Regions from separate parts of the Mesobacillus stamsii genome, predicted to be linked through region 1. Evidence: predicted binding sites of a transcription regulator. Region 1 holds the regulator's gene; the other holds the start of a gene.
The links. Region 1 encodes Rex, which represses fermentation and respiration genes when NADH is low (regulators of the CRP and FNR family bind a similar motif). Its sites were predicted from a motif close to TTGTGAAATATTTCACAA; they were not measured.
Positions count from the first base shown of each region.

Region 2: the regulator Rex is predicted to act here: its motif matches at 2,668-2,685, upstream of J2S25_RS19325 (formate/nitrite transporter family protein).

Region 1 is NZ_JAUSUN010000025.1:4,481-9,776, forward strand. Features, by position in the region: gene J2S25_RS15990 (ABC-F family ATP-binding cassette domain-containing protein) at 1-810, opposite strand, end outside; gene moaC (cyclic pyranopterin monophosphate synthase MoaC) at 978-1,472, shown strand; gene J2S25_RS16000 (redox-sensing transcriptional repressor Rex) at 1,501-2,166, shown strand; gene J2S25_RS16005 (YdiK family protein) at 2,191-2,394, opposite strand; gene J2S25_RS16010 (CPBP family intramembrane glutamic endopeptidase) at 2,398-3,129, opposite strand; gene groES (co-chaperone GroES) at 3,470-3,754, shown strand; gene groL (chaperonin GroEL) at 3,862-5,296, shown strand, end outside.
Region 2 is NZ_JAUSUN010000047.1:218-5,513, forward strand. Features, by position in the region: rRNA gene rrf (5S ribosomal RNA) at 125-240, shown strand; gene J2S25_RS19305 (flavodoxin) at 627-1,058, shown strand; gene J2S25_RS19310 (P-type ATPase actuator domain-containing protein) at 1,190-1,456, shown strand; gene J2S25_RS19315 (hypothetical protein) at 1,460-1,711, shown strand; gene J2S25_RS19320 (Crp/Fnr family transcriptional regulator) at 1,708-2,421, shown strand; gene J2S25_RS19325 (formate/nitrite transporter family protein) at 2,711-3,526, shown strand; gene J2S25_RS19330 (CtsR family transcriptional regulator) at 4,024-4,485, shown strand; gene mcsA (protein-arginine kinase activator protein McsA) at 4,511-5,062, shown strand; gene mcsB (protein-arginine kinase McsB) at 5,065-5,296, shown strand, end outside.

The DNA.
Region 1 (5,296 bases):
CTGCTGTTTTTCATAAAGCTTCAGGTCGCGTTCGTAATTTGCGGCTTTCTGATGCAAATACGAACTGTAATTTCCTGGGAATTTCGTCAGCTGATGGCGGGAGATTTCGTATACCTGGTTCACTACCTTATCGAGAAAATAACGATCATGAGAAACAATCAAAATGGCCCCATCATAGCCTTGAAGATACTGTTCAAGCCAAGAAAGTGTATCTATGTCAAGATGGTTTGTCGGCTCATCAAGGATCAAGATGTCAGGATGCGTTAATAACAGCTTAGCGAGTGCAAGCCTTGTTTTCTGTCCACCGCTTAAAGTGGAGATTTTTGTGGAATAATCAAAAGACTGAAAGTTCAGGCCGTGAAGGACCGAACGAATATCTGCTTCGTATTGATAACCGCCTTGCTCCTTGAACTGAACTTGACAAAGGTCATAATCTTTCAAAATTCTAGCATACTCTGCTTCATTGGAAAGGATTCCAGGATCAGACATGGTCTCCTCAAGCCGCCGCAGCTCTTTTTCCATGCTGCGCAATTCGTCAAAAACAGCGAGCATCTCTTCCCAGATGCTTTTCTCGGATTCCAGTCCGGTATTCTGGGCAAGATAGCCGATCGATGTGCCTTTCGGGCGGATGATGTCTCCACCGTCATGTGATTCATAGCCAGCAATGATTTTCAGCAGGGTTGATTTTCCAGCACCATTCCTGCCGACCAGGGCAACTCGATCATTAGTCTGTATTTCAAACTTAATATTCGCTAAAATAAGATCAGCCGCAAAATATTTTGAGAGCTGATTAACTTGTAATAAAATCATTTTTTTTTTCACCTCTAATGCCTTATGGATAGTGTAACCCAAACTAAAGGGCTCGGCAATATTTGCTTGTGAGGGGAGACATTCAGCCTTAACATGTAAGGATAGAAACAAAGTTCACACACAAGTTTGTGAAAATAGTGTATTATTTGGTTGAAAGGAGCTTGAGCATGGCAGAATTTACGCATTTTAATGATGAGGGAAGAGCGAAGATGGTCGATGTCAGTGAAAAACCAGAGACCGTCCGTACGGCAGTTGCCCATTCAAGCATTACCGTTAATGAAGATATATATGGCAGAATTACCGAAAATAAAATAAAAAAAGGCGACGTACTAGCGGTCGCTCAGGTTGCTGGCATCATGGCAGCCAAGAAGACTTCCGAGATTATTCCTATGTGCCATCCGATTCCCTTAACAGGCATAGACATTTCATTTGCTTGGGAGCAAAATGGGAGTGACTATACTCTCGCAATTGCTGCAGCAGTTAAAACGAAAGGAAACACAGGTGTAGAAATGGAAGCGTTAACAGCAGCATCTGCATGCGCGCTGACTGTTTATGATATGTGCAAGGCCGTAGACAAAGGCATGGTGATTGGCAAGACATATCTTTTAGAAAAAACCGGCGGGAAAAATGGTGATTTTAAGCGAGATGAGAAGATAAAATAGAAATACAAACAGGGTGGAGGATTTGAGAATGACCAACGATGGAATGAAGATTCCGCAAGCAACGGCAAAACGTTTGCCTCTCTATTACCGATTTTTATTGAACTTGCATTCTTCAGGCAAGCAAAGGGTTTCGTCTGCGGAACTGAGTGAGGCTGTCAAAGTAGATTCAGCGACGATCAGAAGGGACTTTTCCTATTTTGGGGCTTTGGGCAAAAAGGGTTACGGTTATAATGTAAACTATCTGCTGACTTTTTTTCGAAAGACGCTGGACCAGGATGAACTTACAAAGGTCGGTCTAATCGGTGTCGGAAATTTGGGCACCGCTTTTTTGAACTATAATTTTTCCAAAAACAATAATACGAAAATTAAAATTGCCTTTGACGTTGATCCGAATAAGGTGGGAACACAGATTGGCGATGTACCAGTCTATCACATGGATGATCTTGACAAGGTTCTTATAGAGGAAGGCATTCAGGTTGCAATTCTGACGGTGCCCTCCACCGTGGCACAGTCGATTACGGACAGATTGGTGCAGGCAAATGTAAAGGGAATTCTTAACTTTACACCGGCAAGGCTGAATGTACCGACTTCCATCAGAATCCATCATATTGATCTCGCAGTAGAATTGCAATCGTTGATTTATTTCTTGAAGCATTATCCAACCGACGCGGAAATAACGGAAGTGGAAGAATAAAAATAGCTCCTTCAGATGAAGGAGCTATTTTTTATTCTGGTTATTCTTCAGTTTGAAATGGAACAGGACCATTCTGATGCCGGACCCAAAGTCGAATGTTGCAAGGGCTACGAGCAAATAGCTGAAAAACCCCCAGCCTGTTTCGTTGACATTCTGGATCGCGAAATAGGTAAATAAGCTGCCTAACAAGATATAGACAACGCCTGAAAATATAGGCGATTGCTTCATGACTTAAAATCCCCCAATAAAGCTTTGAATTTTTTCTGCTTCTTTTATCATTCTCTCAATGTCTTCTCGAAATACCGATTGAAGCATAACAACCATTGTATTCATTGTAACATGGGCAATGATCGGCACAATGATCCGTTTTGTTTTCACATATAGAAAGGCAAAAGTGAATCCCATAGCTGAGTATAGGATCACATGTTCAGGCTCCATATGGGCCAACGCAAAAATAACGGAACTGATCAAGGCGGCAAAGAAAAAGTTCATTTTCTGGTGCAGTCTCCCAAAAATAATCTTTCGGAAGACGATTTCCTCTAGAATTGGACCAATAATCGAGCTGACAAGGATGACAACCGGGAATTGTGTAATCAGTTTGATGATTTGCTGAGTATTCTCTGAGCCCATTTCAATTCCCAGCATGCTTTCTATAGTACCTGCAATCGACTGGGCAAACAAGGCAAGAAATACCCCGCCGAATGCCCAGGCAGCCGAGCTTGCCGGTGAAGAAGCGTCGCGAAAATCAGTGTCCTTCGTTCTTTCCTTCCTTAAAATTAGAAGGATGATCAAGAGTGTCAGTGAAAAGCTGATCACTAGCCAGTATGGAATCGCGAGGGTTTGCATTTCCTCCAGACTTTTTCCCATGGCAGTTCCGATAAAGACAACAAACGGTACACCGACCAAGCTGGAAATCTGCATGACGATATAGGCAATAATGACGAACCAGTATTCCTTTTTCAAAATGAAAACTCCTTCTAGTAGGATCGGTTTATTTGAAGATGTGCAGCTATTATAGAAATGCTATCTATCCATTTTACTAGTAAGTGTTGGGAAAGTTCAAATATCAGGTTGTCTTCTAACTATTTTTAGCAAAATTCCAGGGAACAGGCGGTCATATAAGCGATCCCACATAAGAATAAGAAAGACGGTTTAGAAGCTGTTTAGAAAATTTTATAAAAAAATTATCCTTCCTGCTTGCAAAAAAAATCGAGATTCATTATTATATAAATTGTGTTAGCACTCTATAAAGGTGAGTGCTAATAAACAAGAATCTACATATAATTTGAGGAGGTTGTTTCACTTGATCAAGCCATTAGGAGATCGTATTATTATCGAGCTTGTTGAGTCTGAAGAAAAAACTGCAAGCGGTATCGTTTTACCCGACACAGCGAAAGAAAAACCTCAAGAAGGAAAAGTCGTAGCTGTTGGTACTGGCCGTGTACTTGAAAACGGAGAGCGCGTTGCTCTTGAAGTTGAAGTCGGAAACCGCATCATCTTCTCAAAATACGCAGGCACAGAAGTGAAGTATCAGGGAACTGAATACCTGATCCTACGTGAAAACGACATTTTAGCAGTAGTAGAATAGAATAGCGGAAGCGCCAACGTCTCGAGGGACTAGGCGCTAAAGCTAGACACAAACAAAAGTGTAGAGATTCATATAACAAATAAAAATCCTAAGGAGGTTTTTCTACCATGGCAAAAGAAATTAAATTCAGTGAAGAAGCTCGCCGCGCGATGCTTCGCGGCGTAGATTCTCTTGCAAATGCAGTAAAAGTAACTCTTGGACCAAAAGGACGTAACGTGGTACTTGAGAAGAAATTTGGTTCACCATTAATCACGAACGATGGTGTTACAATCGCAAAAGAAATCGAACTTGAAGATGCATTCGAAAACATGGGTGCTAAGCTGGTAGCTGAAGTAGCAAGCAAGACAAATGATGTTGCTGGTGACGGTACAACTACTGCAACCGTTCTTGCTCAGGCGATGATCCGCGAAGGTCTTAAGAACGTAACTGCCGGAGCGAACCCAATGGGTATCCGTAAAGGGATGGAAAAAGCTGTTATTAAAGCAGTTGAAGAGTTAAAGGCTATTTCTAAGCCAATCGAAGGGAAGGCTTCTATCGCTCAAGTTGCCGCAATCTCTGCTGATGACGTAGAAGTGGGCCAATTGATCGCTGAAGCAATGGAGCGTGTTGGCAACGATGGCGTAATCACAATCGAGGAATCTAAAGGCTTCACAACAGAATTGGATGTTGTGGAAGGTATGCAGTTCGACCGCGGATATGCATCACCTTATATGGTAACTGATTCTGACAAAATGGAAGCAGTTCTTGAAAACCCATATATCCTGATTACTGACAAGAAAATTGGCAGCATCCAGGAAATTCTTCCTGTTCTTGAGCAGGTTGTCCAACAAGGTAAGCCATTATTGCTTATTGCGGAAGATGTTGAAGGAGAAGCACTTGCAACATTGGTAGTCAACAAGCTTCGCGGAACATTCAACGCAGTTGCAGTAAAAGCTCCTGGCTTCGGCGACCGCCGCAAAGCAATGCTAGAAGATATCGCTGCATTAACTGGCGGCGAATTGATCACGGAAGAATTAGGCCGCGACCTTAAGTCTGCTACGATCACCTCTTTAGGACGCGCTTCTAAAGTTGTTGTTACAAAAGAAAACACCACGATCGTGGAGGGTGCTGGAGACAGCGCACAAATCAAAAGCCGTATCAACCAGATCCGTGTGCAAATGGAAGAAACAACTTCTGAATTTGACCGTGAAAAGCTGCAAGAGCGCCTAGCAAAGCTAGCTGGCGGCGTTGCAGTCATCAAGGTTGGTGCTGCTACTGAAACTGAATTGAAAGAACGTAAGCTTCGCATTGAAGATGCCCTTAACTCAACTCGCGCTGCAGTGGAAGAAGGGATCGTTGCAGGCGGAGGCGTTGCGCTTCTAAACGTATACAAAAAAGTATCCGAAATCCAGGCAGAAGGCGACGAAGCTACTGGTGTGAACATTGTTCTTCGTGCAATTGAAGAACCAGTTCGCCAAATTGCTCACAACGCAGGCCTTGAAGGCTCAGTCATCGTTGAGCGCTTGAAGCGCGAAGAAGTCGGCACAGGCTTCAACGCTGCAA
Region 2 (5,296 bases), on a different contig from region 1:
AAGGCCAAGAACCGGAGCTGGACAACAATCACTCGTTCTTCTTGAATTCTTCTTACACATTATCTAGTTTTGAGGGAACAAAGTTTTTGCGACAGCAAACAACCGAAAACCTCAAACAAAATAGTCTGGTGGCGATGGCGAGAAGGTCACACCCGTTCCCATACCGAACACGGAAGTTAAGCTTCTCAGCGCCGATGGTAGTTGGGGGTTTCCCCCTGTGAGAGTAGGACGCCGCCGGGCAAACGAAAGAACAGCTAATATGGCTGTTCTTTTTTTTATTATTTTGCGATTGCGGGAAAGTTGAAGTATGAAGCCAAACATTTGGTTAACGCTGTCTTTTCAGGCTGACATGGTTTTAAATTCTGTTTTCCTCTATTAAAATATAATGTTGCTATTCGAATCGGCTGTTATTGATTCTAATGAAATCCTCATCTTCTTCAGGTTCATCTTCCTATGTTTTTACGGCATCATTAGCACTTCTTCTTTCATCACTTCAATGCCGCCCAGCAAAATTCTTATTTGATCTCCTTTGTAAAACTTGACTGTAATCAAGTTAATTGCTGACAGGATAATTTATCATTAGTTTAGTAGGAAAAGGATCATCAGGTTCTAAAAGGAGTGAATGGATGAACACGATAATCGTGTATACCAGTATGACGGGAAATACCGAACTCATTGCAAGGACACTCGCTAAACAATTAACAAATTTTGGGGAAAATGTTGAAATAAAAGATGCGATTGATACTTATGCGGATGAACTTTCTTCATTTGAGAGAATCCTTATCGGCAGCTATACATGGGGAGATGGTGATTTGCCTGATGAACTGCTGGATTTCTATGATGAATTAAAGACAACGGATTTATCCAGTAACATCGGTGCAGTGTTTGGAGCGGGTGATTCATCGTATCAGCATTTTGCCAGAGCGGTTGACCTATTAGAAGATACTCTGACCCAACAAGGCTGTTCTATTTTACAAAAGGGGCTAAAAATCGATCAATCTAAAGATCTCGACCTTCAAGAAGAATGTTTGGCTTTCACCCTTAAATTACTTAAGTAGGAAAATTAGGAGGTTATGACTATGTCAAAAGCAGTAATCCAATTAGAAACATTAACTTGCCCGTCCTGTATAAAAAAAATCAAAAACGTTTTATTAAAAACAACCAAACCCGTTCTTCCTTAAAGGACTTAATGGATTTGGCACCACAGGAAGCAGTTGTCATCCGCAATGCCACTACCGTGACCATTCCCGCAGAGGAGGTTGCCAAGGGAGATACGGTCATCATTCGATCTGGAGGAAAGATTCCTGTTGACGGAAAAATCATCTCAGGCCAGGCTTCCATTAATGAATCAACGGTAACAGGAGAACCTGTTCCGAAGTTCAAACAGACCGATTCCCAAGTTTTCAGCGGAACAATTATAGATGACGGATATATAGAAATGATAGCGGAAAACTAAGAAATGGAAGAGTCATCAAAGGAAAAGGCAACTGTGCTACAAAACACCTATTTCGCCATTAGAATTGTACTCGTTTTGCTCTTAGGTGTATTAAAGGGTTCTGTCCATCTCGCATTAGGCATGTTTGTCCATGAAGCGAGCGTCTTGCTCGTCATCCTAAATGGAATCCGATTAATGAAATTTAAGTTTCGTGGCTTATCGAAAAGAGCAGCTTTTATCCAAGCGGCGCCACTGAAAAGGGAGCAATGTCAATGACCGAAAAGAAACATCAGAGTACTTTCTGCTGCCAACATTCAGGAGGAAATGATCAGGCATGTGTTTCACTCGTACCTATTTTTAATCATCTTGAAAATGACCAATTGAATGAAATTATGCAGACCGTTAAATCAGTTCGCTTTAACAAAGGCGAATTCATTTATACAGCCGACGATGAGGTGGACTCCCTATATATTGTAAGTGAAGGAAAAATTAAAATTTTCCACTTATCAGAATCAGGCAAAGAACTGCTCATACGCGTTTTACAACCCGGAGATTTCACTGGTGAACTTGCTCTATTTCAAGATTCCATCCATAAAGGATTTGCCCAAACGGTAATTGATACCCAAGTTTGTGTGATCAAGCGCTCTATTTTACAGGAGCTTTTACTGAAATACCCTTCCATTTCCTTAAAAATTTTAGCGGAATTTGCAAGTCGTCTTGAAAAATCCGAAAAACAAACCATCCGGTACGCAACGGAGAAAGTGGAAACCAGAATTGCCTTATACCTTGCTGAGTGTATGCACATCACCCCTGCTTCCAATGAGATAAAGCTTCCCGTCAGCTACAAAGATCTAGCATCCTACTTAGGCACAACCCCGGAGAGCATCAGCCGGACATTAACCCGCTTTGAGGAACAAGGTTTTATAAAAAAGGAAAAACAGCACGTGCTTGAAATCCTCGATTTAGACGGATTGCTTCTGGTTTAACTCCACATTATAGTTATAAGAGTCTTATCGAATGATAAGGCTCTTTTGACTGCAGCTGACTATTACTTGAATAATGTTTTTCAGCAGAGAACGCCTTAACATTTTCAAACTTTACCGGCCACAAACAAAATTATCCCAGCAAGATCATAAATTAGCGTGATTCCTGAATGAAACCGCTTTATTAATCGTTCAAAAATGTTCACACTGTTTTCGAGCGAAAATAAGGTAAAATGGAGGTATAAATTTATGTGATTAACTTCACAATCACTGAAACAAAAAGGAGTTCCTCATGGCCTATTTCAAACCTGAAAAAATAATGGAAATCACCATTGGAAACGGTGTAAAGAAAACTAAATATCCTCTGTTGCAAACATACATTCTCGGTTTCGAAGCAGGAGCGTTTATCGCATTGGGGTATCTGCTATATATCAGGATTACTGCCCCACTAATCGGGCCTTTGGAAGGGCTCAGCACCTTAATTGGCGCATCCGTGTTTCCCATCGGTCTTATTCTGACACTGCTCGCTGGCGGAGAGCTGCTGACGGGAAATATGATGACGGTGCCCCTTGCTAAGTTTGCCCACGAAATCAGTGCCGGCAAGGTTTTGAAAAACTGGACTCTGATCACTGTAAGCAATTTTTTCGGGGCGATTTTTATCGCCTATGTGTTTGGCCATTTGACCGGTCTTACGGAAACCGGAATCTTCCTTGAAAAAACCGTTCACATCGTCGAACATAAGTTAGATGCAACCTTTCTTGAAGCATTTCTGTCAGGTATCGGCTGTAATTGGCTTGTCGCAGCAGCCGTTTGGCTTTCCTACGGTGCAGAGGATATGGCTGGCAAGATTTTCGCTATCTGGTTCCCCACGATGGCCTTTGTGGCCATTGGCTTTCAGCACGTGGTTGCAAATATGTTTGTCATCCCAGCAGCAATATTTGCCGGCCATTTCACCTGGCTCGATTACCTCGATAATTTTGTGCCGGTGTTCCTTGGAAATGCGGTGGGTGGTACGATCTTTGTGGCGATGGCCTACTGGTTCGCCTATCAAAAGCAGGAAGGAAAACCGAACATTCAACCTGTACCCCTAAAGAAAGCCAAAATATGATTCGGAATTTTTAACGATTGATCTGGACTGAATTAATCACTTCCATTCAACACATGCCAATGATTCCAGAGAGAACATAGATATTTTTCCACAGCCTTTCTTGAATGCCGGTAAAAAAGCGTCTTTCACTCTCCGCTTCTGCCCTTCAGTTTGCCAGCCCTTTTATGAATCAGTCTTTCAATAGCGGAACCTGGCTTCTGTTGGATTGTCATTTTTCACGAAATACATAATCAGTTTGCCATTCATGAAAGGGATTCACGGCTTTTTCCATTTGCTGTAGATTTAGCACATTTTCGATCTAATGTGTGGTGTGTTGTTAAATGTGTCCCGATACGAGTTTCCACATGTTATAAAATGGGTATAATAACCAACACATCCTCATGTTTAGGCATACATTATTTTAACGAAAATAATTCAGGATGCATTCATTGCATTGAAAACAATTTTTTTATATAATTAAGGTCAAATATAGTCAAAGTCAGAATGGGGGAGGTTTAGTGAGGAATATATCGGACATCATCGAACATTACCTAAAACAGGTTTTAGAAATGAGCGATAAGGATATCGTGGAAATCAAGCGAAATGAAATCGCCGATAAATTTCAGTGCGTGCCGTCCCAGATCAATTATGTTATCAATACAAGGTTCACGATTGAAAGAGGCTATCTTGTTGAGAGCAAACGGGGTGGCGGTGGCTACATCCGGATCATCAAAGTCCAGGCTTATGATCATGCACATTTGATTGATGATTTACTGTCTTTGATTCAGTCACGAATTTCGCAAAGTAGCGCTGAGCATGTTATCTTCCGTCTTGTGGAGGAAGATGTGGTCACCGGCCGTGAGGCAAAGATCATGCTGAGCGTGCTCGATCGGTCCGTCCTGTATATAGAGCTGCCGCAGCGGGATGAGCTGAGAGCGAGAATGTTGAAGGCAATGCTAATGGCAATAAAATATAAATAATTATAAAAAAGCAAACAAAGAGGTGATGGCGTTGATTTGCCAAGAGTGCAATCAAAGGCCGGCTACACTGCACTTTACGAATTACTCAAATGGAGAAAAATCGGAGCTTCATTTGTGTGAACAGTGCGCCCAGGAAAAAGGGGAGTTGTTCATGATGAACAATGGTCCGGCTTTTTCGATCAATAGCTTGCTGGCTGGTTTATTGAATATGGAGCCTGCTTTTGAACAAAAGAAGGAAACGTTTAAGATGGATCAAGTATCTCAGTGTCCACAGTGTTCGATGACTTTTCCGCAGTTTGTGAAGATCGGCCGGTTTGGCTGTGCAACTTGTTACGATGCTTTTCGAGAGCAATTGACACCCATTGTCAGAAGGCTGCAGAGCGGAAATGAAACGCATAATGGAAAAATACCGAAAAGGATCGGCGGTGACCTTCATTTAAGGAAGACACTTGATCATTTAAAGCAAATTTTAAAGCACCAAATTTCAGAGGAAGAATTTGAGCAAGCTGCCGGAACGAGGGATCAGATCAGGGAACTCGAACGGAAATTATCTGCAAGTCAAGAGGGAGGGGAGTAGCATTGTCATTAGAGAAATTCATTAATCAGGCTGTTAGCTCCTGGATGAGCGATGATGGTCCTGATTCCGATATTATTCTAAGCTCTCGCATTCGCTTTGCACGAAACCTTGATGAATTTAATTTTCCTACCTTGTTTACTAATGGAGAGGCAGAGGCGGTTATTGGCACGATCATGGAACGTGCCAGCCAAACTTCTGCCGCTGGCTTTGGACAGCTTGAACTGATTAAAATGG